3 regions of the Lysinibacillus sp. FSL K6-4013 genome follow, and region 2 is predicted to be linked to each of the others. Evidence: a T-box and tRNA genes for the amino acid it is inferred to sense, from the RefSeq annotation. Region 2 holds a T-box; the other regions hold tRNA genes.
The links. A T-box is a leader RNA that pairs with one kind of tRNA and senses whether it is charged. The one in region 2 lies ahead of metG (methionine--tRNA ligase), so its partner is inferred to be a tRNA-Met.
Positions count from the first base shown of each region.

Region 1 (9,562 bases), 390 kb from region 2:
TTAATAACAATTGCTCCTCCACTGTCAAAAATGGGACGAGATGTGCAAATTGAAAAACAAAGCCGAATTTACTTGCACGTAATTTTCGTATCTGTTCAGGGCTCATCATAGTTAGATTTTGTTCTTCAAATAGCACTTGCCCATCTGTTGCTGGTTGTAATCCTGCTGCTATCGTTAATAATGTACTTTTCCCAGAGCCAGAAGCACCTACCAATGCTGTAATCTCTCCCTCTTTTAAAGAAAGATTGATGCCCTTTAAGATTTCCTCCTCGACTTCTCCATTCTTAAACGTTTTTCGTACTTCATCCATTGTAAATACCGTCATGATTAAGCCTCCCCCTGCTGTATTGCTTGTAACGGTTCAATTTTTTTAATTTGCATTCCTGATAATGTAGCACCGATAAAGCCTATGAGGAGGAACACAATGGATAACTGTGCTGTAGTACCCATTGATAAGGTGAATGGCATCCCCTTAGGAGCAACGACGTTGAAAAGCTGGCTAAGGCTGACTGATACAATAAGTGAAAAAATTGTAATAATAGCCATCTGTGTCCAAATCATTTTAAATAGCTTACTTGTTTTTAATCCAATCGCTTTTAAAATGCCATACAAGCCAATTTTTTGTACATTCATCATATAGAAGAAAATAGCAAACAACATCCCACTAATCACCACTAAAAACCAGATAATCATATTTAAAGATAACTGTTCCGCATTATAACTAGGGATAGTATTGAGAAACTCTTTATTGCTATAAGCTTGCAATCCCTTAATATCTTTCGGCTCACTATTTGGTACATAAATTAACTGCTTATCATCCACTCGATACATCTCCTGATAAGCCTTTTCACTAATATAAACAACGGGAGCATGGCTATATTTTTTTTGCTCTACAAAACCTGTTACAATAAACTTTCCACCGTACTGATTATTCGTTAATATATCTCCAACTTGAATTCCTTTATCTTGCAGCGAACGATCCAAAAGCACCTCGTTTTGTTGCACATTGCTAAAAAGTTTAGATTCCGTTGATGTCACAAAGGCTACACTTTGCTGTTTATCATCCTGATCGTTTAAAAAGCCCATCTGGATCGAAAAAGCTACTGCCTCTTTTTCTTTACTAAAGACTTCCTGCTGGAGATTGCTATCGATTCTTGAAAGATTAAACGTTCCATCCGCATCCTCAGCCATATAAAATTGTCCCTTCGGTAAATCCTTAATTAAAGCAGCATTATCCTGTGACAGACCATTTGCTAAACCCGAGATAATAAACGTTAAAAAACTAACTAGGAAGATAATGGAGCCCAAGATTAAAAACCGTACTTTATTCTTCTTCATTTCTTTCCAGGCAAGATTCATCACTAACCCCTCCATTTCTTTGATTACTCATAGCTTATAATTGTTAAATGAACAGAGCATGAACTAATCGTTAAAATGTAGGGATGATATAGAAAGCCACTCTATAAAGGCATTTTTATCCCTGAACTGCCCCGTAAAAGTTAGACACCAATCTAACTTTTACGGGGGTTTTTTTATGGCAAAAGTAAGTGCTGAACAACGTATTCAAGCAGTTCAACGATATTTAAATGGAAATGAAACTTTGATCGAAATTGCGAAAGATATCGGTGTGACAGCTCAGATCGTCAGTGAATGGGTTCGCCGTTATCAAAAAAATGGCGTAGAGACTTTCTTAAAGTCCTATACAAACTATTCAGCTGACTATAAAATGAATGTACTTAATTATATGAACGAGACAGGTACATCTTCGAGAGACACAGCTGCACTATTCAATATTTCATCTCCTGGCATGATTCGGAATTGGAAGTTGAAGTTTGAAGTTGGTGGTTATGATGCCCTTGTTTCTAAGAAAAAGGGGCATCCATCTATGAAAAAAGAGACAAAAAGAACAACGAAATCAACACCAGCTGAAGGATCTGTTGAGGCGTTAGAAGCACGAATTAAACAATTAGAAATGGAGAATGCGTACTTAAAAAAGTTGAATACTTTAGTTCAAATGCAAGAAAAATTACCAATCAAATCAAAGCGCAAGTAATTTATGAACTGAAGGAAATCTATGAAGTAGTGGAATTAATCAAAGTCGCTGATATTCCACGTAGTACGTATTATTACTGGGAAAAGCGTTTGAATCGTCATGATAAATACGCTGATGTGAAAGTCGCAATTCAGTCCATTTATCATGAACATAAGGGACGTTATGGTTATCGTCGGATCACCAAAGAATTAAAAAAATTTGGTATTCATCACGATCCAAAAACGATTAACTGCTTGATGAATGCCATTGGCATAAAGTGTGAAGTCCGCATGAAGAAATATCGTTCGTATAAAGGTAACGTCGGAAAAATTGCCCCAAACATATTACAACGCGATTTTACAGCGGAAAAAATGAACGAGAAATGGGTAACAGACGTGACAGAGTTCCATCTATTTGGTGAGAAACGCTATTTATCACCCGTCCTTGATCTATGTAATGGCGAAATCATTGCATACACGGTAATGAAGCGTCCAGTGTATAAACTAGTCCATAATATGTTAGAACAAGCATTGGAGCGCCTCGAATCAGGTGATCAAGTCATTCTTCATTCAGATCAAGGTTGGCATTATCAAATGAAAAAGTATCAACAAACATTAAAACAACACGGGATTACGCAGAGTATGTCCCGTAAGGGCAATTGTTTGGATAACGCAGTTATTGAAAATTTCTTTGGCTTATTAAAATCTGAACTCCTGTATCTACAAGAATTTGAATCCATGGCACATTTTGAACAGGAACTCCATGACTATATTTACTATTACAATCACAAACGAATAAAGGCAAAATTAAAAGACCTAAGTCCGGTGGAATACCGAATTCAGGTCTTAGAAGTTGCTTAACTAAATATGTCTAACTTTTTCGGGTCAGATCACCCATAGAGTGGCTTCTTTTGTGAATTTTATTTATCTTTACTTGCTAAAATCTTATTTTGTTATAGAACCTCGCCTTGAATGAATTGCTATTTTTTGATTTCTAATCACGGTCTTACTATTTTATACGAACTGTGAATATCAATTGTTGTATGAATATAGTATCTATAATAGAAGACAAGCACACATTTATCTATTAGTTAACGTTACCACGATCATCGTGATTACATATAATATAGCTGTTGTATAGGCAACAATAAGACCCATTCAGTCTACCTCTTTTTTATCTATGTTTATATACATTCTATAATTTTTTACAATAAAAAAAGAATCCCTAATAAATCAAGGATTCTTCGTTGTAATTGATACCGGTGGTCGGGGTCGAACCGACACTCCAAAGGAACACGATTTTGAGTCGTGCGCGTCTGCCAATTCCGCCACACCGGCATAATGGAGATAAAAAAAATCGGATAAACCGATTAACAGTTAAAATATGGAGGCGGCAACCGGATTTGAACCGGTGATAAGGGTGTTGCAGACCCGTGCCTTACCACTTGGCTATGCCGCCGTCATACATGGAGCGGAAGACGAGGTTCGAACTCGCGACCCCCACCTTGGCAAGGTGGTGTTCTACCACTGAACTACTTCCGCAAAAATGGCTGGGGTACTAGGATTCGAACCTAGGCATGACGGAATCAAAATCCGTTGCCTTACCGCTTGGCTATACCCCAACAATGGGGCGACTGATGGGAATCGAACCCACGAATGCCGGAACCACAATCCGGTGCGTTAACCACTTCGCCACAATCGCCATTGTATTATGATGTTTATTAATTTTATATTAGATGGGGCGACTGATGGGAATCGAACCCACGAATGCCGGAACCACAATCCGGTGCGTTAACCACTTCGCCACAATCGCCATAAAATTAATTGGCAGGGGCAGTAGGAATCGAACCCACACCAAAGGTTTTGGAGACCTCTATTCTACCGTTGAACTATGCCCCTAAAATAATAAAACTGGTGGAGGGGGACGGATTCGAACCGCCGAACCCTAAGGAGCGGATTTACAGTCCGCCGCGTTTAGCCACTTCGCTACCCCTCCGGGAAAATCTGGTGCCGGCTATAGGAATCGAACCCACGACCTACTGATTACAAGTCAGTTGCTCTACCTGCTGAGCTAAACCGGCAAAAAAACAAGATGGGTCAGGACGGAATCGAACCGCCGACACTTAGAGCTTCAATCTAATGCTCTACCAACTGAGCTACTGACCCATATTTTAAAATAAATGGCGGTCCCGACCGGGATCGAACCGGCGATCTCCTGCGTGACAGGCAGGCATGTTAACCGCTACACCACGGGACCATTTGGTTGCGGGGGCTGGATTTGAACCAACGACCTTCGGGTTATGAGCCCGACGAGCTACCACTGCTCCACCCCGCGATAATACTATAATGTTGTAAAAATAATGGTGGAGGATGACGGGCTCGAACCGCCGACCCTCTGCTTGTAAGGCAGATGCTCTCCCAGCTGAGCTAATCCTCCATCTGGGTATTTAAATGGTGACCCCTACGGGATTCGAACCCGTGTTACCGCCGTGAAAGGGCGGTGTCTTAACCACTTGACCAAGGGGCCATCGTTTGGAACACATCAAAGTGCTGGCGGAGAGTAAGGGATTTGAACCCTTGAGACAGTGTTAACCGCCTACACGATTTCCAATCGTGCTCCTTCGGCCACTCGGACAACTCTCCAAGAATGGCTCCGAAGGCAGGACTCGAACCTGCGACAACCTGATTAACAGTCAGGTGCTACTACCAACTGAGCTACTTCGGAATAATTTTAGTATATAGCCTAGCGACGTCCTACTCTCACAGGGGGAAGCCCCCAACTACCATCGGCGCTAAAGAGCTTAACTTCCGTGTTCGGTATGGGAACGGGTGTGACCTCTTTGCCATCATCACTAGACTATTTGAAAGACAATACTTATTATAACATAACTTATAAAAATTACAAGTATATTCTAATATTTTATTCTTTCAAAACTGGATAAACGATACATTGAATGTTTCAAACATATTGGTTAAGTCCTCGATCGATTAGTATTCGTCAGCTCCATGTGTCACCACACTTCCACCTCGAACCTATCTACCTCATCGTCTTTGAGGGATCTTACTTACTTGCGTAATGGGAAATCTCATCTTGAGGGGGGCTTCATGCTTAGATGCTTTCAGCACTTATCCCGTCCACACATAGCTACCCAGCGATGCCTTTGGCAAGACAACTGGTACACCAGCGGTGTGTCCATCCCGGTCCTCTCGTACTAAGGACAGCTCCTCTCAAATTTCCTACGCCCACGACGGATAGGGACCGAACTGTCTCACGACGTTCTGAACCCAGCTCGCGTACCGCTTTAATGGGCGAACAGCCCAACCCTTGGGACCGACTACAGCCCCAGGATGCGATGAGCCGACATCGAGGTGCCAAACCTCCCCGTCGATGTGGACTCTTGGGGGAGATAAGCCTGTTATCCCCGGGGTAGCTTTTATCCGTTGAGCGATGGCCCTTCCATGCGGAACCACCGGATCACTAAGCCCGTCTTTCGACCCTGCTCGACTTGTAGGTCTCGCAGTCAAGCTCCCTTGTGCCTTTACACTCTACGAATGATTTCCAACCATTCTGAGGGAACCTTTGGGCGCCTCCGTTACCTTTTAGGAGGCGACCGCCCCAGTCAAACTGTCCGCCTGACACTGTCTCCTGCCCCGCTAAGGGGCATGGGTTAGAATTTCAATACAACCAGGGTAGTATCCCACCGACGCCTCCTTCGAAGCTGGCGCTCCGAGATCTCTGGCTCCTACCTATCCTGTACAAGTTGTACCAAAATTCAATATCAGGCTACAGTAAAGCTCCACGGGGTCTTTCCGTCCTGTCGCGGGTAACCTGCATCTTCACAGGTACTATAATTTCACCGAGTCTCTCGTTGAGACAGTGCCCAGATCGTTACGCCTTTCGTGCGGGTCGGAACTTACCCGACAAGGAATTTCGCTACCTTAGGACCGTTATAGTTACGGCCGCCGTTTACTGGGGCTTCAATTCGCAGCTTCGCTTGCGCTAACCACTCCTCTTAACCTTCCAGCACCGGGCAGGCGTCAGCCCCTATACGTCACCTTACGGTTTTGCAGAGACCTGTGTTTTTGCTAAACAGTCGCCTGGGCCTATTCACTGCGGCTCTCATGCGCTTGCACGCTCAAGAGCACCCCTTCTCCCGAAGTTACGGGGTCATTTTGCCGAGTTCCTTAACGAGAGTTCTCTCGCACACCTTAGGATTCTCTCCTCGACTACCTGTGTCGGTTTGCGGTACGGGCACCTCTCACCTCGATAGAGGCTTTTCTTGGCAGTGTGAAATCAGGAACTTCGTCCATACGGACTCGCCATCACAGCTCAACGTTACAGTGTGCGGATTTGCCTACACACACGCCTTACTGCTTGGACGCGCACAACCAACGGCGCGCTTACCCTATCCTACTGCGTCCCCCCATTTCTCAAACGGTGAGGAGGTGGTACAGGAATATCAACCTGTTGTCCATCGCCTACGCCTATCGGCCTCGGCTTAGGTCCCGACTAACCCTGAGCGGACGAGCCTTCCTCAGGAAACCTTAGTCATACGGTGGACGGGATTCTCACCCGTCTTTCGCTACTCATACCGGCATTCTCACTTCTAAGCGCTCCACCAGTCCTTCCGGTCTGACTTCAACGCACTTAGAACGCTCTCCTACCACTGACATCGTAGATGTCAATCCACAGCTTCGGTGAATCGTTTAGCCCCGATACATTTTCGGCGCAGCGTCACTCGACCAGTGAGCTATTACGCACTCTTTAAATGATGGCTGCTTCTAAGCCAACATCCTGGTTGTCTGTGCAACGCCACATCCTTTTCCACTTAACGATTACTTTGGGACCTTAGCTGGTGGTCTGGGCTGTTTCCCTTTTGACTACGGATCTTATCACTCGCAGTCTGACTCCCGTGTATAAATATCTGGCATTCGGAGTTTGTCTGAATTCGGTAAACCGGGATGGCCCCCTAGTCCAAACAGTGCTCTACCTCCAGTATTCTCATCACGAGGCTAGCCCTAAAGCTATTTCGGAGAGAACCAGCTATCTCCAAGTTCGATTGGAATTTCTCCGCTACCCACACCTCATCCCCGCACTTTTCAACGTGCGTGGGTTCGGGCCTCCAGTAAGTGTTACCTCACCTTCACCCTGGACATGGGTAGATCACCTGGTTTCGGGTCTACGACCACGTACTACTTCGCCCTATTCAGACTCGCTTTCGCTGCGGCTCCGCCTTCTAAAGCTTAACCTTGCACGTAATCGTAACTCGCCGGTTCATTCTACAAAAGGCACGCTATCACCCATTAACGGGCTCTAACTACTTGTAGGCACACGGTTTCAGGATCTCTTTCACTCCCCTTCCGGGGTGCTTTTCACCTTTCCCTCACGGTACTGGTTCACTATCGGTCACTAGGTAGTATTTAGCCTTGGGAGATGGTCCTCCCGGATTCCGACGGAATTTCACGTGTTCCGCCGTACTCAGGATCCACTCAGGAGAGAACGAACTTTCGACTACAGGGCTTTTACCTGCTCTGGCGGACCTTTCCAAGTCGCTTCATCTAACTCGCTCTTTTGTAACTCCGTATAGAGTGTCCTACAACCCCAAGAGGCAAGCCTCTTGGTTTGGGCTCTTCCCGTTTCGCTCGCCGCTACTCAGGGAATCGATTTTTCTTTCTCTTCCTCCAGGTACTTAGATGTTTCAGTTCCCTGGGTCTGCCTTCAAGACGCTATGTATTCACGTCAAGATACTACGCGATTAAACGTAGTGGGTTCCCCCATTCGGAAATCTCCGGATCAAAGCTCACTTACAGCTCCCCGAAGCATATCGGTGTTAGTGCCGTCCTTCTTCGGCTCCTAGTGCCAAGGCATTCGCCGTGCGCCCTTAATAACTTAACCAAGTTATTAAGCCTATAAAAAAACTTAAAAAATAAATGTGTTTGTTACAATTTCAATGTCGTTTTATCCAGTTTTCAAAGAACAAGTTTTGAAGTATTTCATTCAGAAAGAATGAACCTTCAAAACTGAACGCAAAACGTAATCTTACAAACCCAAGGTTTGTATTCCGAAATAATCCTTAGAAAGGAGGTGATCCAGCCGCACCTTCCGATACGGCTACCTTGTTACGACTTCACCCCAATCATCTATCCCACCTTCGGCGGCTGGCTCCAAAAGGTTACCTCACCGACTTCGGGTGTTACAAACTCTCGTGGTGTGACGGGCGGTGTGTACAAGGCCCGGGAACGTATTCACCGCGGCATGCTGATCCGCGATTACTAGCGATTCCGGCTTCATGTAGGCGAGTTGCAGCCTACAATCCGAACTGAGAACGACTTTATCGGATTAGCTCCCTCTCGCGAGTTGGCAACCGTTTGTATCGTCCATTGTAGCACGTGTGTAGCCCAGGTCATAAGGGGCATGATGATTTGACGTCATCCCCACCTTCCTCCGGTTTGTCACCGGCAGTCACCTTAGAGTGCCCAACTAAATGATGGCAACTAAGATCAAGGGTTGCGCTCGTTGCGGGACTTAACCCAACATCTCACGACACGAGCTGACGACAACCATGCACCACCTGTCACCGTTGCCCCCGAAGGGGAAACTATATCTCTACAGTGGTCAACGGGATGTCAAGACCTGGTAAGGTTCTTCGCGTTGCTTCGAATTAAACCACATGCTCCACCGCTTGTGCGGGCCCCCGTCAATTCCTTTGAGTTTCAGTCTTGCGACCGTACTCCCCAGGCGGAGTGCTTAATGCGTTAGCTGCAGCACTAAGGGGCGGAAACCCCCTAACACTTAGCACTCATCGTTTACGGCGTGGACTACCAGGGTATCTAATCCTGTTTGCTCCCCACGCTTTCGCGCCTCAGCGTCAGTTACAGACCAGAAAGTCGCCTTCGCCACTGGTGTTCCTCCAAATCTCTACGCATTTCACCGCTACACTTGGAATTCCACTTTCCTCTTCTGCACTCAAGTCCCCCAGTTTCCAATGACCCTCCACGGTTGAGCCGTGGGCTTTCACATCAGACTTAAAGGACCGCCTGCGCGCGCTTTACGCCCAATAATTCCGGACAACGCTTGCCACCTACGTATTACCGCGGCTGCTGGCACGTAGTTAGCCGTGGCTTTCTAATAAGGTACCGTCAAGGTACAGCCAGTTACTACTGTACTTGTTCTTCCCTTACAACAGAGTTTTACGATCCGAAAACCTTCTTCACTCACGCGGCGTTGCTCCATCAGGCTTTCGCCCATTGTGGAAGATTCCCTACTGCTGCCTCCCGTAGGAGTCTGGGCCGTGTCTCAGTCCCAGTGTGGCCGATCACCCTCTCAGGTCGGCTACGCATCGTCGCCTTGGTGAGCCGTTACCTCACCAACTAGCTAATGCGCCGCGGGCCCATCCTATAGCGACAGCGAGATGCCGTCTTTCAGTCTCTTGCCATGAAGCAAAAGAGATTATTCGGTATTAGCCCCGGTTTCCCGGAGTTATCCCAAACTATAGGGTAGGTTGCCCACGTGTTACTCACCCGTCCGCCG
Region 1 covers NZ_CP152031.1:3,894,528-3,904,089, forward strand. Annotated here, with positions in the region: gene MHB39_RS19300 (ABC transporter ATP-binding protein) at 1-325, opposite strand, end outside; gene MHB39_RS19305 (ABC transporter permease) at 328-1,359, opposite strand; one part of gene MHB39_RS19310 (IS3 family transposase) at 1,535-1,988, shown strand; one part of gene MHB39_RS19310 (IS3 family transposase) at 1,988-2,892, shown strand; tRNA gene MHB39_RS19315 (tRNA-Leu) at 3,289-3,369, opposite strand; tRNA gene MHB39_RS19320 (tRNA-Cys) at 3,417-3,490, opposite strand; tRNA gene MHB39_RS19325 (tRNA-Gly) at 3,499-3,573, opposite strand; tRNA gene MHB39_RS19330 (tRNA-Gln) at 3,579-3,653, opposite strand; tRNA gene MHB39_RS19335 (tRNA-His) at 3,658-3,733, opposite strand; tRNA gene MHB39_RS19340 (tRNA-His) at 3,769-3,844, opposite strand; tRNA gene MHB39_RS19345 (tRNA-Trp) at 3,857-3,930, opposite strand; tRNA gene MHB39_RS19350 (tRNA-Tyr) at 3,944-4,027, opposite strand; tRNA gene MHB39_RS19355 (tRNA-Thr) at 4,037-4,112, opposite strand; tRNA gene MHB39_RS19360 (tRNA-Phe) at 4,125-4,197, opposite strand; tRNA gene MHB39_RS19365 (tRNA-Asp) at 4,213-4,288, opposite strand; tRNA gene MHB39_RS19370 (tRNA-Met) at 4,292-4,366, opposite strand; tRNA gene MHB39_RS19375 (tRNA-Val) at 4,393-4,468, opposite strand; tRNA gene MHB39_RS19380 (tRNA-Glu) at 4,484-4,558, opposite strand; tRNA gene MHB39_RS19385 (tRNA-Ser) at 4,583-4,674, opposite strand; tRNA gene MHB39_RS19390 (tRNA-Asn) at 4,680-4,756, opposite strand; rRNA gene rrf (5S ribosomal RNA) at 4,773-4,888, opposite strand; rRNA gene MHB39_RS19400 (23S ribosomal RNA) at 5,000-7,927, opposite strand; rRNA gene MHB39_RS19405 (16S ribosomal RNA) at 8,110-9,562, opposite strand, start outside.
Region 1: it has a tRNA-Met gene. The T-box ahead of metG (methionine--tRNA ligase) is inferred to sense a tRNA for this amino acid. The anticodon was not compared.

Region 2 (9,562 bases):
AAAAGTATGCCTTTGAAACAGTCATTTTTTATTGCTTCGAATAGGAAGCTTCTAAGAAGGGTCAAACCGCTCATAGAGGAAGACTCTCTAGCCACTCACATAGTAGAAGGCACCGCGCCAAAACAGGTTAGATCCGCTCCAGAAGATATCATCTTGATCCCCATTCCAATATTACTTTGTTTCTCTATGCAGGGTTACACGTTTCAGGCGAGGAGAGTACTTTTTAAGCTCAAATCTTTCGGGATTATTACGTTTATTTTTAGTAGTAATATAGTTTTTATCACCTGTTTCAGTACAGGCTAGTGTTACTTGTACACGCATTGAAGGGCCTCCTTTTAAATAGTAATTATTACGATTTAAACAATATATTTCTCGCTGGATATTGTCAAGTTTAATTTCACTAGTAATAAAAAGCTTTGCATTTTCCAAAGTAATATGATTTAATTACAAATTATAAATAGTAATGATTACGATTTAAGGAGTTGTAATAATGACAAAGAAAATTCCTGTTACAGTATTGAGTGGATATTTGGGTTCTGGTAAGACAACCATGATGAATCATGTATTGCAAAACAAAAAGGATTTACGTGTCGCTATTATTGTGAATGATATGAGTGAAATTAATATTGATGCGGAGCTTATCGCAAATGGTAGCGGTATATCACGTACAGAAGAGAAATTTGTGGAGCTATCGAATGGTTGTATTTGCTGTACATTACGAGAGGATCTATTGCAGGAGGTGGAACGTCTTTCGAAGCTAGGCAATATTGATTACATTTTGATTGAATCGACAGGGATTAGTGAGCCGATTCCAGTTGCACAAACGTTTAGTTATTTAGACGAGGAGCTTGGCATTGATTTAACGAAGTTTTGTCGATTAGATACAATGGTTACGGTTGTAGATGCCCATCGTTTTTGGCATGATTTTCAGTCTGGGGAAAGCTTATTGGAGCGCAAGGAAGCTGTTGGTGAATTAGATGAGCGTGATGTTGCAGACCTTCTCATTGATCAAATTGAATTTTGTGATGTCCTTATTTTAAATAAGTGCGATTTAGTATCCGCAGAGGAGCTTGAGCGATTAGAGCGTATTTTACGTGCATTACAGCCTGAGGCAAAACTTATACGTACAACAAATGGTGTTATCGATCCGGTTGAAATTTTAAATACAGGGCGTTTTGACTTTGAACGTGTCTCTGAATCGGCTGGTTGGTTAAAGGAGTTGGAGCTTGGTCACGAAAACCATACACCAGAGACTGAGGAGTACGGTATCTCTTCCTTTACCTATAAACGCAAAAGACCGTTTCATCCGATGCGCTTTGTTGAGTGGTGTGATCACATGCCAGACTCAATAGTACGAGCGAAGGGTATTATTTGGAGTGCAAGACATCAGGAAGTTGCGCTATTATTATCGCAAGCGGGGTCATCTGCAAAAATTGAACCAGTCTCTTATTGGGTAGCAGCTCTTTCTCAAGCCCAGCAGCAGGATGTATTCCAGCAAAGCCCTGAAGTATTGGAAGATTGGGATGAAGAGTACGGAGATCGAATGACACAACTTGTGATTATTGGCATTGATCTAGATCGAGAAGACATCACTAAACAGTTGGACAACTGTTTGTTAACAAATGAAGAGTTTCAGAACCCTTGGGAACGTCTACAAGATCCCTTTAACTGGGAATGGCAATAAAGAAGAAAAGAAGATTTCGGCTAAGACTCCGAAATCTTCTTTTGAAATACACGATTATAATTAGTAGCATCTCGTAATGCTTTTTCTTCTATAGGTATTCGTACAGAAAGCATTGTAATATTGAGTAATGTAAAACAAAATGCTGTAAAGTATGCCTGAAACATGAGTGGTAGCAAAAGGATTTCTAAACAAACTACCGCATAATTGGGATGGCGCATATATTCATATGGCCCTTTACGAACAACTTGTGCGTCAGGTAAAATGAGGATTTTTGTATTCCAAAAAGTGCCTAAAGAGCGAATACACCAGATTCTTAAAGCCTGCACAGCTAAAAATAATATAAAAAATAACGGAAATAAGGGCGAGATACCATTGTTGTTTGTGACGATTTCCACTATTAAAAACAGAAAAAAGCTAATATGCATGGCTACCATATAGGGGTAGTGTGAAGCACCTACTTCATAGGCTCCTTGAGAAAGCATCCACTTCTCATTGCGCTTGGCAATAACAACCTCTGTCAATCTTTGTAGAACGACAAGGATAAAAATAAAATAGAAGATCATGTTACTCCCTCCAGTTTAATAATACAGCTTCTGCACAAAAACCAGGGCCAAGAGCTACGAGCAAGCCTGTATCCTCCACTTGTCCTTCATTTAACATAAACTGCTCTAATACGTATAACACTGTTGGTGATGACATATTACCATGTCGTCTCAATATTTCCCGAGAAATGTCGGTTTTTTGGGGAGATAGATAAAGTGTATCTTCATAAGCTTTTAATACCTTTTTTCCTCCAGGATGCGCAATAAAATGAGTCAATTGTTCGCTATACAGTCCTTGTGCCATTAAAAATTGCTCCATGAAAGGTCCAAGCCAATTGGTAATAATAGAAGGAATACTTTTTTGGAAAACGACATGAAGCCCGTTGTTTTTCACATCCCAACCCATTACATTTTCCGAATCTGGCATCCATTTGGAACCTGTAGCTAGAATATTAGGGGTTGGCCTTTTTGTTGCGATAGCTACTTCATCCCCACAAACAAGTATGCATGCTGCACCATCGGCAAAAAGAGAAGCACCAATTAAATTACTTTTAGAAAAATCATTTGGCTGAAAAGTGAGGCTACATAACTCGACACAAACGACAAGTACCTTTGCATGTGGATGGGCTTTACAAAAATCATAGGCTCTGCTTATACCAGCGGCTCCTCCTGCACAACCAAGACCCCATAGAGGAATGCGTTTAAGTCGATCTGAAAAGGGAATTTTGTTCATAACACGTGCGTCAATGCTAGGTGTTGAAATTCCTGTACTGCTAACAAAAATGATGGCATCGATGTCCTCAGTAGGAATAGGTGAGGATAAAAAAGCTGTATTAGCTAAACATGCTTGAATGACACTTACGCTGTATTGTGTAGCTAACTCAATATATAAATTATTACGTTCTTCAAAGGAGTGATTCGTACGATGCCATTCAGCTGGCACACAAAAATGGCGTGTGTTGATGCCACCATTTTCAAAAACCTTTAAGTAGCGCTCTAGTTTTGGAATTTTTGCATAAAAAAGCTCTTTCGTTAGTTCCTCTGCGTTATCTTGCTGTAATGTGTAAGGTGGTTGATATGTGCTAATTGAAATGATTTTAGGCAATCCAACATCTCCTCGCATTTAATGGTTTTGTTCATTGTATGCGTGGATGATTGGAATAAATGCTTATAATATTGTAATTGACAATTTCTGAAAATTTAGCTATATTGATAACAACTAAATGGAAAGTAGGTGATGTGACATGATGAATAGATCTGTAATTAGCGAACTGCAATTCGGTTTGTTCAATTTCACACGCCTAAAATATACAAAGTGACGCCGTGCCATAACTCGGGGTATTTGTGTATCTTTTAAACGTGCCTGTGAAACCTTGTAACTGCCGAATTGCAGCTACAAGGTTTTTTATTGTAGTTCCAAAAGGTGAATTGCGATAGGGCCTCTTGCGGATGACAACTATTTTCGCTGAGGCATCATACGTTTAGGAGGAAAATAAATTGAATTTAACAACATTAGGTTTTACAACATATTTTGAAGAGCAAATGATAGAAATGAAAAAACAGGCTAAATTAAAAAATTGTGTGCCTGCAAGGGTTACTTTAGAGCATAAGCATTCTTATCGGGTGTTAGCTGAAGAGGGAGAATGGCTTGCGACAATTGCTGGTCATTATGCGTATACCTCTTTAGCTCGGGAGGACTATCCAGCAGTTGGTGATTGGGTGCTAGTGGAGAAAATGCCTGGTGAGGAACGAGCAATTATTCATCAGCTATTCCAACGAAAATCTGTATTTTCACGTAAAGTTGCAGGAACGGAAATTCAAGAACAGATTGTCGCATCAAATGTCGATATTGTGTTACTTGTTATGAGCTTGAACGCAGATTTTAATATTCGACGTTTGGAGAGATATTTAGTGGCTGCTTGGGATTCAGGTGCAAAGCCCATTATTGTCCTGACAAAAGCTGATTTATGCGAGGATGTTTCGAGCTTAGTACAAGAAGTGGAGTCTGTAGCCTTTGGTGTGGATATCTTCGTAACGAGTGCTCTATCGGGCGAAGGTCTAAAGGAAATTCAGAAGCTATTCACAGAGGGGGTCACGGGGGCACTATTGGGGTCTTCAGGAGCAGGGAAGTCCACATTAACAAATGCTTTATGTGGTGAGATACTGATGAAAGTAGCGGGTATACGTGAGGATGATGCCAAGGGACGACATACAACAACCCATCGAGAGCTAGTAGTATTGCCTGCTGGTGGCTGTCTAATTGATACGCCAGGGATGCGTGAGCTTCAACTGTGGGATCAAGGGGATAGTTTAGCTTCTAGCTTTCAAGATATTGAGGAACTAGCGACAGCTTGTCGTTATCGTGATTGTACACATCAAAAAGAGCCTTATTGTGCTGTGCAGCAAGCTATAGTAGATGGGGACTTGGACCAATATCGTCTACAAAGCTATTTTAAGCTGCAAAGAGAATTGGCTTATATGGAGCGCAAAACAAATACGCAAGCAAAACTTGAGGAGCAGCGCAAGTGGAAGCAAATAGCCAAGGGAATGAAAAAGGGAAAGAAATAATCAATAGGAGCACAGCCATGACAATTCAAAACATCAATCATTTATTGTTTTCAGTTTCTAATTTAGAGGAATCCATCACATTTTATGAAAAAGTATTCGATGCCAAGTTGCTAGTAAAGGGGAACAGCACAGCCTATTTTGATGTAAATGGGCTGTGGCTAGCTCTGAATGTAGAAAAGGATATACCCCGTAATGACATCCATCATTCCTATACACACATTGCCTTCACAATCACTGAGGATGACTTTGATAAAATGTATGACAGATTGGTGCAGCTAAAGGTCAATATTTTAGCAGGTCGGCAAAGAGATGAAAAGGATAAAAAATCGATTTACTTTACAGATCCTGATGGCCATAAATTTGAATTTCATACAGGAACTTTGCAGGATCGTTTGGATTATTATAAGCAAGAAAAGCAGCATATGGTGTTTTTGGATAACTAATTAAGGAGCGATTTTATGAATAAAGCGTTTATTTTTGATATGGACGGAACATTATTTCAAACCAATCTTATTTTAGAGCCTGCGCTCGATGCAACATTTGATGTGCTGCGGACAAACGGCTTGTGGCAGGGAGAAACACCTATAGAAAAATATAGAGAAATAATGGGGGTTCCTTTACCTGTTGTGTGGGAAACATTATGTCCTATGCATGCTTTAGAGATACGAGAAGAGAGCAATGTATTATTCCATGTAAAGCTGATTGAGCAAATACGTGGACATAAAGGTGCTTTGTATCCAAACGCTGAACAAACCCTTGCAACATTGTCAGAGAATTATCCGTTATACATAGCGAGTAATGGACAGGTTGACTATTTACAAGCAATCGTCGAAACCTATCAGTTGGAGCGTTTTATAAAGGGAATCTATAGCATTCAAGCAATTGCAAGTGGGCATAAATCGGATCTGGTCAAAAGAGTTGTAGATGAAAATAAAATTGATTATGGAGCAGTGGTAGGAGATCGTTCTTCGGATATCCAAGCTGCACAGGACAATCAATTACTATCAATAGGTGTTCGCTTTGACTTTGCACAAGATAAGGAGTTAGAAAAAGCAGATATAGTAATTGATGATTTAACTGATTTGCTAAAGGTTACATTAGATTAACTCGAGAAAATGAATCAAAAAAAAGACGCTTTTACAACAATCATTGCATTTCCTCACAAGAAGGCGTAAAATAATGCCAATCCTATAGAAAAAGCATTGAGAAGGAAAAGTAAATTGGATTAGCATTTTGTAGAGAGCCTCTGTTGGTGGAAATGAGGTAAATGAACCCTTTTGAAAATGACCTTTGAGCTTCGTACCGAAAGCTTTTTAGCCAGTAGATTACGACGAGATGGGCACTCGTTACAACAGCAGCAGTATCTCTTTTTTGAGTGAAGACGTACTGATAGAGGCAAATAGTGTAAGCTATTTGTAAATATAGGTGGTAACACGGGTATACTCGTCCTAATCAGATTTGATTAGGGCGATTTTTTTTTACCATTTTTTCTGTGAGGGGAGCAATTTAGAATGACGATTGTTATTGGAGGCGCTTGGCCGTATGCAAATGGCTCTTTGCATTTAGGGCATGTTGCCGCATTATTACCAGGTGATATTTTGGCTAGATATTACCGACAAAAAGGCGAGCAGGTTTTATATGTATCAGGCAGTGATTGTAATGGTACACCCATTTCTATACGGGCCGCACAAGAGAATACAACGACAGAAGCTATAGCTAATCACTATCATGAGGAGTTTACTAGATGCTTTCATGATTTAGGATTTACCTATGATTTGTACACAAGAACGGATGCGGAGCACCACCATGAATCCGTTAAGGCCCTTTTCTTACAGCTACTGGCTAATAATTTCTTATACAAAAAGAAAATTGAACAGGCTTACTGTGAGACGGATAAACAATTTCTACCAGATCGATTTGTCGAGGGGCTCTGTCCAAATTGTGGAGCGAAAGCAAGGGGAGATCAATGTGATAACTGCTCAGAAATTTTAGACCCATTGGATTTAATTGATAAGCGCTGCAAAATTTGTGGGAACGAACCTGTTATTCGGGAAACTGAGCACTTTTATTTTACCTTTAGTCAATTTCAAGGAAGGTTGGAGTCTTATTTAGCACAAGCGAAAGCCGAGAAACGTTGGCGTGACAATGCTTTAGGGTTAACGGAGCGATACTTGGCAGAGGGAGTTCCTGACCGAGCGGTAACAAGAGATTTACCGAATGGCATAGATGTTCCAGTGCCAGGTTTTGAAGGGAAAAAAATATATGTATGGATTGAAGCTGTAGCAGGGTACTTAACAGCAAGCTTGGAATGGGCAAAAGAGCATCAAATAGCTATTGAAGATTTATGGAATGAAGAGACCATTTCATACTATGTACATGGGAAGGATAATATTCCATTCCATACAGTTATTTGGCCAGCCATTTTAATGGGAATTGGATCCAAGGCATTACCTACCCATATCGTATCTAATGAGTATTTAACATTAGAAAAACGCAAATTATCTACTAGTCAGAATTGGGCTGTATGGGTTCCTTATATTTTAAGTCGTTATGATGCGGACTCTATTCGTTACTTCTTAACGATGAATGCGCCAGAAAATCGTGATACTGATTTTTCATGGCGGGAATTTATTTATAGCCATAATGGCGAACTACTCGGAGCCTATGGCAATTTTGTAAACCGTACATTGAAGTTTATTGAGAAATCATTTGCTTGTCAGGTGCCACAAGCGGAGGTGGATAGCGACATTCGAAAACAAACCGTACAATTGTTTAATGAAGCGGGTGTTCTTATCGAAGGTGGTCATTTCAAACAGGCGTTAGAATCGATTTTTGAGTATATTCGCGGTGCTAATCGTTATTTTGATGAACAACAGCCATGGCTACAGGTAAAAGAAAACGTAGAGGCAGGTAATCGTACATTAGCAACTTGCGTCTATATCATTGCGAATTTAGGACAGCTGCTGCATCCTTTCTTACCGTTTTCAGCAAAGAAAGTAAGAAATATGTTAGGTATAAATGAAATGATGTGGCATGAGCAAGTAGATCTCCCTAAAGTCATTCGAGAGGTGACACCATTATTTGAACGTCTTGATATCGAACGAATCGAAGAGGAATATCAAAAACTAGTTAGGGATAGTCACTAGGATTGAAAAAGCAGTATGGCACAAGTGCCATACTGCTTTGCTATTTTCATTTAATTCATAACAGGTGTTAATTTTGTCACTACAATGCTATTGATCGCATTAATATAGGCTAATGCACTTGCCTTAAGAATATCTGTATCTGCTGCTTTTGCAATATACTTTTCGCCTTCATGCTCAATCGTAATTTTTACTTTACCTAAAGCCTCTTTGCCTCGTGAAACACTATTGATATTATATTCCACTAGTTTTACATCCATATTTGTAATTTCTGCAATGGCTGAATAGAGGGCATCAATTGGACCAGAGCCTACTGCACTAGCTTTAAATACTTCGCCGCCTTTTCGAACCTTAACACTTGCTGAAGGGAAGCTTGTATTGCTGACGACTTGTAGATCATCAAAATCAAAGAATTGCTCACTATAATGTGTAGCATTTTTATTATTGGCATCATGTTTTTCATAATAGCTTTCAACAATAACATATAAATCGTGATCATATACTTCTTTCTTTGCATCGGCTAGCTTTAAGAATCCTTCGAAAATACCTTCAAATTCCTCTGTTGAAAGATTAGTAAATCCTAATTTTTCAAGAGCATTTTTCACTGCATGGCGACCAGAGCGAGCTGTTAGTACTAGCTCCATATCATCAAGACCTACATCCTCAGGATGGACGATTTCATAAGCATCACGCGATTTTAACAAACCATCTTGATGAATACCAGAAGAATGGGCAAATGCATTATCTCCTGTAATGGCTTTATTGACCTGTACATCTAAGCCCATAAAGCTAGAAACAAGACGTGAAGTATTCATAATTTCTTTTGTATTAATACGTGTTTCTGCATTGTAGACGGAGCTACGAGTTTTAAGTGCCATGACAACTTCTTCTAATGCAGCATTACCTGCGCGTTCACCGATACCATTGATTGTACACTCTACCTTATCTGCACCATTTTTAATTGCAGCTAGCGTATTAGCCGTTGCCATGCCAAGATCATTGTGACAATGAACGCTTAAAAGAACGCTATCATCTAAGTTTTTCATACGGTCATTTAATTTAAAAATCATTTCTCCGAATTCCTCTGGCTCTGCAAAGCCAACCGTATCAGGAACGTTAATCATCGTTGCGCCAGCTCTCATAACAGCTTCAATTGTTTTCCAAAGATATTCAAAGTCAGAACGAGAGGCATCCTCTGTGGAATATTGAACTTGCGGCAATAATGTTTTAGCGTATTTCACAGCATCCACGCCTATTTGTAAAATTTGATCTTTTGACTTGCTGAATTTTTTCTCCACATGAATATCAGAGGTTCCTAGTACCATGTGAATCATCGGGTTTTGAGCATACTTCACAGCATTATAGACAGCATCAATGTCAGCCTTTACAGCACGTGCTAATGCTGTAATCATAATGTCGTTTGTATTGCCAACCTTTTCAGCTACAGCTTTGACTGCATCAAAATCACCTTGAGAGGAAGCGGGGAATCCAGCCTCAATAATATCGACACCTAATTTTTTCAGCTGCTGAGCGATCTCTACTTTTTCATAAAGATTTAGCTTTGCTCCAGGCACCTGTTCGCCATCACGTAAAGTTGTATCAAACACCCAAATTTTTCTTCCCAT
Region 2 covers NZ_CP152031.1:4,289,343-4,298,904, reverse strand. Annotated here, with positions in the region: gene rpmG (50S ribosomal protein L33) at 172-321, opposite strand; gene MHB39_RS21265 (GTP-binding protein) at 491-1,684, shown strand; gene MHB39_RS21260 (isoprenylcysteine carboxyl methyltransferase family protein) at 1,705-2,247, opposite strand; gene MHB39_RS21255 (3-oxoacyl-[acyl-carrier-protein] synthase III C-terminal domain-containing protein) at 2,249-3,331, opposite strand; gene rsgA (ribosome small subunit-dependent GTPase A) at 3,724-4,794, shown strand; gene fosM (FosM family fosfomycin resistance protein) at 4,812-5,237, shown strand; gene MHB39_RS21240 (HAD hydrolase-like protein) at 5,253-5,900, shown strand; T-box leader at 5,988-6,248, shown strand; gene metG (methionine--tRNA ligase) at 6,306-7,940, shown strand; gene MHB39_RS21230 (2-isopropylmalate synthase) at 7,991-9,562, opposite strand.

Region 3 (9,562 bases), 720 kb from region 2:
AACGATTCACCGAAGCTGTGGATTGACATCTACGATGTCAGTGGTAGGAGAGCGTTCTAAGTGCGTTGAAGTCAGACCGGAAGGACTGGTGGAGCGCTTAGAAGTGAGAATGCCGGTATGAGTAGCGAAAGACGGGTGAGAATCCCGTCCACCGTATGACTAAGGTTTCCTGAGGAAGGCTCGTCCGCTCAGGGTTAGTCGGGACCTAAGCCGAGGCCGATAGGCGTAGGCGATGGACAACAGGTTGATATTCCTGTACCACCTCCTCACCGTTTGAGAAATGGGGGGACGCAGTAGGATAGGGTAAGCGCGCCGTTGGTTGTGCGCGTCCAAGCAGTAAGGCGTGTGTGTAGGCAAATCCGCACACTGTAACGTTGAGCTGTGATGGCGAGTCCGTATGGACGAAGTTCCTGATTTCACACTGCCAAGAAAAGCCTCTATCGAGGTGAGAGGTGCCCGTACCGCAAACCGACACAGGTAGTCGAGGAGAGAATCCTAAGGTGTGCGAGAGAACTCTCGTTAAGGAACTCGGCAAAATGACCCCGTAACTTCGGGAGAAGGGGTGCTCTTGAGCGTGCAAGCGCATGAGAGCCGCAGTGAATAGGCCCAGGCGACTGTTTAGCAAAAACACAGGTCTCTGCAAAACCGTAAGGTGACGTATAGGGGCTGACGCCTGCCCGGTGCTGGAAGGTTAAGAGGAGTGGTTAGCGCAAGCGAAGCTGCGAATTGAAGCCCCAGTAAACGGCGGCCGTAACTATAACGGTCCTAAGGTAGCGAAATTCCTTGTCGGGTAAGTTCCGACCCGCACGAAAGGCGTAACGATCTGGGCACTGTCTCAACGAGAGACTCGGTGAAATTATAGTACCTGTGAAGATGCAGGTTACCCGCGACAGGACGGAAAGACCCCGTGGAGCTTTACTGTAGCCTGATATTGAATTTTGGTACAACTTGTACAGGATAGGTAGGAGCCAGAGATCTCGGAGCGCCAGCTTCGAAGGAGGCGTCGGTGGGATACTACCCTGGTTGTATTGAAATTCTAACCCATGCCCCTTAGCGGGGCAGGAGACAGTGTCAGGCGGACAGTTTGACTGGGGCGGTCGCCTCCTAAAAGGTAACGGAGGCGCCCAAAGGTTCCCTCAGAATGGTTGGAAATCATTCGTAGAGTGTAAAGGCACAAGGGAGCTTGACTGCGAGACCTACAAGTCGAGCAGGGTCGAAAGACGGGCTTAGTGATCCGGTGGTTCCGCATGGAAGGGCCATCGCTCAACGGATAAAAGCTACCCCGGGGATAACAGGCTTATCTCCCCCAAGAGTCCACATCGACGGGGAGGTTTGGCACCTCGATGTCGGCTCATCGCATCCTGGGGCTGTAGTCGGTCCCAAGGGTTGGGCTGTTCGCCCATTAAAGCGGTACGCGAGCTGGGTTCAGAACGTCGTGAGACAGTTCGGTCCCTATCCGTCGTGGGCGTAGGAAATTTGAGAGGAGCTGTCCTTAGTACGAGAGGACCGGGATGGACACACCGCTGGTGTACCAGTTGTCTTGCCAAAGGCATCGCTGGGTAGCTATGTGTGGACGGGATAAGTGCTGAAAGCATCTAAGCATGAAGCCCCCCTCAAGATGAGATTTCCCATTACGCAAGTAAGTAAGATCCCTCAAAGACGATGAGGTAGATAGGTTCGAGGTGGAAGTGTGGTGACACATGGAGCTGACGAATACTAATCGATCGAGGACTTAACCAATATGTTTGAAGCATTCAATGCACCGTTTATCCAGTTTTGAAAGAACAATTCTTTCAACAAAAAAAGAGAGCTTCAAGACGCAAGTAGTACAAGGAAGCAAACAAGTGATTGAAGGAGCGTACTTATTACGTGACTGATTGAACGAGAGCAGCTGACGCAGTAATACGCCGTGTATTGGAGGTCGAATAAGTCTAGTGATGATGGCAAAGAGGTCACACCCGTTCCCATACCGAACACGGAAGTTAAGCTCTTTAGCGCCGATGGTAGTTGGGGGCTTCCCCCTGTGAGAGTAGGACGTCGCTAGGCATAACACCCAGGAGGATTAGCTCAGCTGGGAGAGCATCTGCCTTACAAGCAGAGGGTCGGCGGTTCGAGCCCGTCATCCTCCACCATATGCCGGTTTAGCTCAGCAGGTAGAGCAACTGACTTGTAATCAGTAGGTCGTGGGTTCGATTCCTATAGCCGGCACCATTTTTTCGAGCCATTAGCTCAGTTGGTAGAGCATCTGACTTTTAATCAGAGGGTCGAAGGTTCGAGTCCTTCATGGCTCACCATTTAGAAATAATAATAAGCGGGTGTGGCGGAATTGGCAGACGCACTAGACTTAGGATCTAGCGCCGCAAGGCGTGGGGGTTCGACTCCCTTCACCCGCACCATTATTTTCATTGCCAGATAAAAAACTTATGCACATGCGGAAGTAGTTCAGTGGTAGAACACCACCTTGCCAAGGTGGGGGTCGCGAGTTCGAACCTCGTCTTCCGCTCCAAATGTGCCGGGGTGGCGGAACTGGCAGACGCACAGGACTTAAAATCCTGCGGTAGGTGACTACCGTACCGGTTCGATTCCGGTCCTCGGCACCATTTTTAAATGCGCCCGTAGCTCAATTGGATAGAGCGTCTGACTACGGATCAGAAGGTTATGGGTTCGACTCCTGTCGGGCGCGCCAAAAGAACAACGGGAAGTAGCTCAGCTTGGTAGAGCACTTGGTTTGGGACCAAGGGGTCGCAGGTTCGAATCCTGTCTTCCCGACCATTTCCAAAAATTATGGGGCCTTAGCTCAGCTGGGAGAGCGCCTGCCTTGCACGCAGGAGGTCAGCGGTTCGATCCCGCTAGGCTCCACCATAAGTAAATTAACCAGTATAAAGATCCTGGCGGCGTAGCTCAGCTGGCTAGAGCGTACGGTTCATACCCGTAAGGTCGGGGGTTCGATCCCCTCTGCCGCCATCTTAAAGGACCTTTAGCTCAGTTGGTTAGAGCAGACGGCTCATAACCGTCCGGTCGCAGGTTCGAGTCCTGCAAGGTCCACCATTTATATATTGTAACGGAGGTATACCCAAGTCTGGCTGAAGGGATCGGTCTTGAAAACCGACAGGCGGGTAACACCGCGCGGGGGTTCGAATCCCTCTACCTCCTCCAGTTTTAAATTTTTATAAATGGTGCTTTAAAAACTCGAAACAGCATAAAATTATCGCGGGGTGGAGCAGTGGTAGCTCGTCGGGCTCATAACCCGAAGGTCGTTGGTTCAAATCCGGCCCCCGCAACCAAAAGGTCCCGTGGTGTAGCGGTTAACATGCCTGCCTGTCACGCAGGAGATCGCCGGTTCGATCCCGGTCGGGACCGCCATTTTTAAAATCAAAGTCATGAGAAGCAAAAGAGTGAGCAAGCTTAGCATGGACGAAATGGGTCAGTAGCTCAGTTGGTAGAGCATTAGATTGAAGCTCTAAGTGTCGGCGGTTCGATTCCGTCCTGACCCACCATTTATGCGGGTGTAGTTTAATGGTAAAACCTCAGCCTTCCAAGCTGATGTCGTGGGTTCGATTCCCATCACCCGCTCCAAGGGCCTATAGCTCAGCTGGTTAGAGCGCACGCCTGATAAGCGTGAGGTCGATGGTTCGAGTCCATTTAGGCCCACCATTATTCCGAAGTAGCTCAGTTGGTAGTAGCACCTGACTGTTAATCAGGTTGTCGCAGGTTCGAGTCCTGCCTTCGGAGCCATTTTTTATTTTGGGGAAGTACTCAAGAGGCTGAAGAGGCGCCCCTGCTAAGGGTGTAGGTCGGGTAACCGGCGCGAGGGTTCAAATCCCTCCTTCTCCGCCATGGGCCCGTTGGTCAAGTGGTTAAGACACCGCCCTTTCACGGCGGTAACACGGGTTCGAATCCCGTACGGGTCATACTAAAAACAGTAGATGCAAATGCATCTACTGTTTTTTTATATTCATAGATACAAAATTTACTCTTGATTCAATGCATTTTCATCCATATAAACTACTTCCCAGATGTGCCCGTCTACATCCTGAAAGCCCCAACCATACATAAATCCATGATCTTGTGGTTCACTATAAGGTTTACCACCAGAGGCAAGTGCCTTATTCACTAATTGATCTACTTGTTCTCGATTTTCGGCAGAAAGACATAAGATTGCTTCTGCAGAAGTAGTAGTATCTGTAATTTCTTTCTTACTAAATCCTTTAAATCGTTCTTCAACCATTATCAAAACAAAGATATTCTCATTAATAATCATTGAGGCTGTTGTTTCATCACTAAATTGTTGATTGAACTCAAAACCTAATTCCTTAAAAAAACGAATGGATTTGTTTAGATCTTTTACTGGTAAATTGATAAAGATATTTTTCGATTGAAAAGCCATTTAGTATCACCTCCAAATTGACAGTATCATGGGGCATAAAGGCTTGTCAATTATAGCAATGCAGACGAAAATGGAAGCCATTAGCACTATTGAAAGCGGGTGTTATATCAACAAAAACAGAAAGGTTATGTCTTATAACCTTTCTGTTTCACGTTGTTGAAAAACAACCCTGTCAATGAAATCCCTGTGAATTTCCACAGGGATTTTTTGAATTATTCAAAAGAATCTTCTATAATTTTATATGTGAGATGGAGTCCAACTTGTTTTAGTGAACGGAGCTTGGTCCATTTCTTAAAGTTTTGAATGAGTGCGATCATCAAAACTTGTGTTTTTACTTTGGGTATACCACGGTATCTGGCATAACGGAGACCGTGGTATTCTTTGCTATGGGCAAAGCTTAGTTCAATCGTTTGTGGTCGGACAGTTTTTAAAATTTTCCCTTTCCATGATAATCTCATTTCTCTTAGACGATCATAGGTTTTTTGATGAATAGAAAGCCTTAAAATACGGTCTTTTTCGTTTAAAGCGTACGGGCAGTTTTTGCAGCTTCCTTTTGATGCTTTAAATTCGTGATAGCCTTTGCGCGTTGATGTTGTATAACGAAACGGTACGCCCATTGGACAAGCATACGTCGTTTCGTTTAACTTTTTGAATTGATGACGCCGACAGCTTGGATGTTCTTTTGTCTGGCTTCTTTTATAAGGTATGGAGACAAAAAAGCCTCGTTTAAAGAGCTCATTCGCACATTGTGCATTATAATAGCCAGCATCTAATGTAATTTCTTTCGCATACTGCTGAAATAGTTCATGCAATTGATTCAGCTGCTGAGGTAAAATTTGATGTCCAGGTCTATTTGCTGCTGTGATTTCAGAGGCAATAATAAATCCATGTAATGTATCGACAATACGATGTTCATAATACGCAAATTGCCCTCTCTCCACATGTTTAACGGATAGGCGCGCATCTTCATCGACAGGACTAAAATTCGTTGGATGAAATATCACTTTAGATAGGGCCGGCTTTAATGGTTTTTTTCCTTGTTTTTCGCGGAATTGATTGATTCGTTTTAAATCGTTCTCATTCTCTTCAACCATTTTTTTCACAAGGAGCCGTTGACGAAAACGTTTATTGGCATTGGCCTTTAACTCCGTTTCATCTGCAGCCCACGTTTTATTCGCAATAAATCCTTCCTGATGAATGGCCCACACTTGTTCATTAAACAACGCTAACCAAAATGGAGGTCCTTTCAGACGTTCCCATAAAAAACGAGAAATTGTACTATGATGAGGTACTTTTTCAAATAGATGAATCCCTAGAAACCAACGATACGTGGCATTTGATTGAACTTGTTTACACGTCAAACGGACAGATCGAAACCCTTCTAGACTTTGAATCAATAATATCTTCACCAAAATAATCGGATCTTTAGACGGACGCCCGGTAGGTGTATTTGAATAATAGCGCATCAACTTTTTTAAAATCGATTGCCAATCAATTAATTGATCCAATTGCACTAACAGGTGGCTCTTATCATACATAGCTAAATAAGCCTCCCGATTTTTTTCGATGGTCTGTCTTGAAGTAGTAAAGAACATAAAAATCCCTCCAATTCATTTCATAGAATTGAAAGGACTTTACCCGATTTTTCAAAAAAATTTCATTGACTAAATAGTTTATCAACAGAATGAAACAGAAAGGTTATGTCTTATAACCTTTCTGTTTAAAAAGTTTAACTATTTATCCTCTGGCTAGCATTCTTTCAAGTGAGCTAAGAGCTTCAGCAGTAGTATGTTCATCTACTTGTATACGGTTATGAGGTTGCCCTTGCTCGATACTTTCTAAGCTCCATAACAAATGCGGAAGGTCGATGCGATTCATTGTTAAACAAGGACAAAAGTTTTCATTTAAGGAGACAATATGTTTATCAGGATGCTGCTTAATAATGCGATTGACAAGGTTCATTTCTGTTCCAATTGCCCATGCAGATCCGCTTGGAGCTCGATTGATTGTATCAATAATGTATTTTGTGGAGCCTGCATCATCAGCTGCTGCTACCACTTCACGGCTGCATTCAGGGTGAACGATAATGCTCATAGTTGGGTGTTTTTTACGAATAACCTCTGTATGTTGAACGGTAAAACCTTCGTGCACAGAGCAGTGACCCTTCCAAAGTATAACCTGAATATTTTCAAGAGGCTCTTTTGTTTCGAGCATGTTCTTATGTGGATTCCAAACAGCCATATTTTCAAGAGGTATACCTAAATCATAGGCAGTATTTCTTCCTAAATGTTGGTCAGGTAAAAAGAAGATCCGCTGTTTTTGGGTAAAAGCCCATTGAACAAGTTCCCTTGCATTCGATGAAGTGACACAAGCACCACCATGTCTTCCAGTAAAGGCTTTAATAGCCGCAGTTGAATTAACATAGGTTAGAGGAATAATCGTATCACCAAAGAGTTCTTGAAGAATTGGCCATGCTTGTTCTGTTTGATAAATATCAGCCATATCAGCCATTGAACAACCAGCGCGCATATCTGGTAAATAGACATGTTGCTGTTTCGTTGTCAGCATATCAGCAGTCTCTGCCATAAAATGCACACCGCAAAATACGATGTGTTCAGCTTCCTTATTTGCTGCAGATAATTGAGCTAACTGTAAAGAATCCCCGGTTGCATCTGCAAATTGAATGACTTCATCTTTTTGATAATGGTGCCCAGGAATAAATAATTTAGGCCCTAATTTTTTCTTTATTGATAAAATACGAGATTCCATTTCCTTTACAGATAGTGCCCGATAATGCTCTGGAAGTAATGACGTCTGTTGTAATAAACTAGTGATGGACAAGGGAATGATCTCCTTTCATTTGAACGAGTGCACTAATATCAAAAGCTTTAACTGAATGTGTTAGGGAGCCAAGTGAAATCCATTGAATACCTGATTGGGCATATGTCTTTAAATTTTCAAGTGTGATGCCCCCAGATGCTTCAGTCGCAATAGTTGGTGGAACAATGGGAAGCCATGCACGGATTTCTTCTGGGCTACGGTTATCAAACATTATAATATCTGCTCCTGCCTTGATAGCTTCTTCTAACTGTTCTTTTGTTTCAATTTCAACTTCAATTTTTACGGTATGCCCGACTTTCGCTCTTGCGGCTTGAACTGCGTTTGCTATGCTACCAGCAAAGGCAATATGATTATCCTTTAGCATAATTGCGTCATACAGGCCATTACGATGATTAAAAGCACCACCAATTCGAACAGCATATTTATCTAACATACGCAGTCCTGGTATTGTTTTACGGGTATCACATATTTTTGCATGAGTACCTACTGTTTCTTGAACGGCACGATTGGTCGCCGTTGCAATAGCAGACATTCGTTGAATAAGATTTAAAATGACACGCTCACCTATTAATAACTTTTGTAAGGGACCTTTAATCACAGCAAGCACATCACCTGACTTAACCATCTCTCCATCTTTTTTATGAAGGTTGACTTCGATTGATCGATCGAGTAAGAGAAAGCCATGCTCAATAATGAGTGCCCCGCAAAAAATTCCGCTTTCTTTCGCGTAAAAAGAAAAAGATCCTAGTTGATCGGCTGAAAAGATAAATTCACTCGATAAATCCCCATCTCCTAAATCCTCATTAAAAAATTGTTTGAGCATTTCCTCGAGTTTGATGATATTCATACAATGAGTTCCTCACTTTCATTTGTCCTTGCGAAAAAATAATCCATCGGCTTGCCCATTGTGCTTCCATTTCGGGTTTATCCGTCCGAATATGAGCTCCTCGTGTTTCCGTTCGCGTAATTGCTGCATGTGCCATTAATGTGGCGACTACATGCATCATAAATAATTCCAACTCAGCTAGTTCGAGACCATTTAAATTAACGTGAAGAAGTGATTGCAAGGAGGGCAATTGCTGAACAAAATGCTGCAAGTCATCAATATTTCTAACAATACCTAGGAACTGCATCATGTGTTGCTGTAATTGTGGTTTGCTAAATAAAGATGGCATTTTATCAGTACAATGAGGGTTTTCAAGTAAAAAATTTTTTTGATGACACCCTTTTTGAATGATGAACTGTGCCATTTTTTGACCAAATGTAATACCTTCCAATAGTGAATTACTTGCTAAACGATTTGCTCCATGTACGCCTGTACAGGCAACCTCACCGACTGCATATAGGTTAGGTATAGTAGTTCTTCCTTTGTCATCAGCAATAACACCACCCATCAAGAAATGACTTCCTGGAGCCACGGGGATAAGGCCATCCTGTAAATGAACGTGATTATCATGGCACAGCTGAGCAATTGTTGGAAATTTTGCTTCAAAGTCTTGAATGTTAGTGATATCAATAAACGTTTCTTCACCAGCTGCACGTTTTGTAAATAGGGCAAGTGCCGTAATATGTCTTGGTGCTAGGTCAAGTTGAGCATGTAAACCTGTCATAATGGGCTGATGCTGTGCGTTCACAAAAATACCCCCAGCACCTCTGACAGCTTCAGAAACTAATCCCTTTGCTTCATTTTTACACCAAAGAAGACTCGGGTGAAATTGCATAAATTCCATATCACTAATGGCAGCGCCTGCTCGAAATGCTAATGCGATCCCATCGCCTGTATTGGTTGGAAAATTAGATGTGCTTGAATAAAGGGCACCTGCACCACCTGTCGCTAAAATAACATGATGAGCCAAGTAACGTTTTGTACCTTTTTCTCCTTTAGTTAGTACTCCTACACAGTCACCATCTGTATTTCGTAAAAGCTCATATGCCATTTCATAGCAATTGATCTTTGTTTTGGGTGAGAGTTTATGAAGCAAGTAATCTATGAAAATCTGACCAGTACGATCACCACCTGCATGTAGAATACGATGATGACTATGTGCTCCTTCAAGTCCTAGAGCAGGTTTTCCATCGACCTGCCGATCAACAGGGAGGCCATTCTTTAGATAGTTTTGCATAATCTCCGTGCCATCTTTAATAAGTGTTTTAACATGCCTTTTCTCATGATGATACTCTCCAGCTTTTAATGTATCAGCCATATGGTGTTGAATATGATCCTCCTCACTTATAACAGCAGCAATACCACCTTGTGCACGATAAGAACTACTCATATATATAGATGATTTTGTAACAATTTGTATTTGAAAATGTTCTTCAAGCAGTAAAGCA
Region 3 covers NZ_CP152031.1:3,570,110-3,579,671, reverse strand. Annotated here, with positions in the region: rRNA gene MHB39_RS17780 (23S ribosomal RNA) at 1-1,740, shown strand, start outside; rRNA gene rrf (5S ribosomal RNA) at 1,931-2,046, shown strand; tRNA gene MHB39_RS17770 (tRNA-Val) at 2,057-2,132, shown strand; tRNA gene MHB39_RS17765 (tRNA-Thr) at 2,136-2,211, shown strand; tRNA gene MHB39_RS17760 (tRNA-Lys) at 2,219-2,294, shown strand; tRNA gene MHB39_RS17755 (tRNA-Leu) at 2,312-2,396, shown strand; tRNA gene MHB39_RS17750 (tRNA-Gly) at 2,432-2,506, shown strand; tRNA gene MHB39_RS17745 (tRNA-Leu) at 2,512-2,600, shown strand; tRNA gene MHB39_RS17740 (tRNA-Arg) at 2,610-2,686, shown strand; tRNA gene MHB39_RS17735 (tRNA-Pro) at 2,696-2,772, shown strand; tRNA gene MHB39_RS17730 (tRNA-Ala) at 2,787-2,862, shown strand; tRNA gene MHB39_RS17725 (tRNA-Met) at 2,891-2,964, shown strand; tRNA gene MHB39_RS17720 (tRNA-Ile) at 2,972-3,048, shown strand; tRNA gene MHB39_RS17715 (tRNA-Ser) at 3,064-3,156, shown strand; tRNA gene MHB39_RS17710 (tRNA-Met) at 3,210-3,284, shown strand; tRNA gene MHB39_RS17705 (tRNA-Asp) at 3,288-3,363, shown strand; tRNA gene MHB39_RS17700 (tRNA-Phe) at 3,422-3,497, shown strand; tRNA gene MHB39_RS17695 (tRNA-Gly) at 3,503-3,576, shown strand; tRNA gene MHB39_RS17690 (tRNA-Ile) at 3,578-3,654, shown strand; tRNA gene MHB39_RS17685 (tRNA-Asn) at 3,659-3,735, shown strand; tRNA gene MHB39_RS17680 (tRNA-Ser) at 3,747-3,837, shown strand; tRNA gene MHB39_RS17675 (tRNA-Glu) at 3,840-3,911, shown strand; gene MHB39_RS17670 (VOC family protein) at 3,971-4,387, opposite strand; gene MHB39_RS17665 (IS1182 family transposase) at 4,600-5,982, opposite strand; gene nadA (quinolinate synthase NadA) at 6,125-7,228, opposite strand; gene nadC (carboxylating nicotinate-nucleotide diphosphorylase) at 7,215-8,075, opposite strand; gene nadB (L-aspartate oxidase) at 8,032-9,562, opposite strand, start outside.
Region 3: it has a tRNA-Met gene. The T-box ahead of metG (methionine--tRNA ligase) is inferred to sense a tRNA for this amino acid. The anticodon was not compared.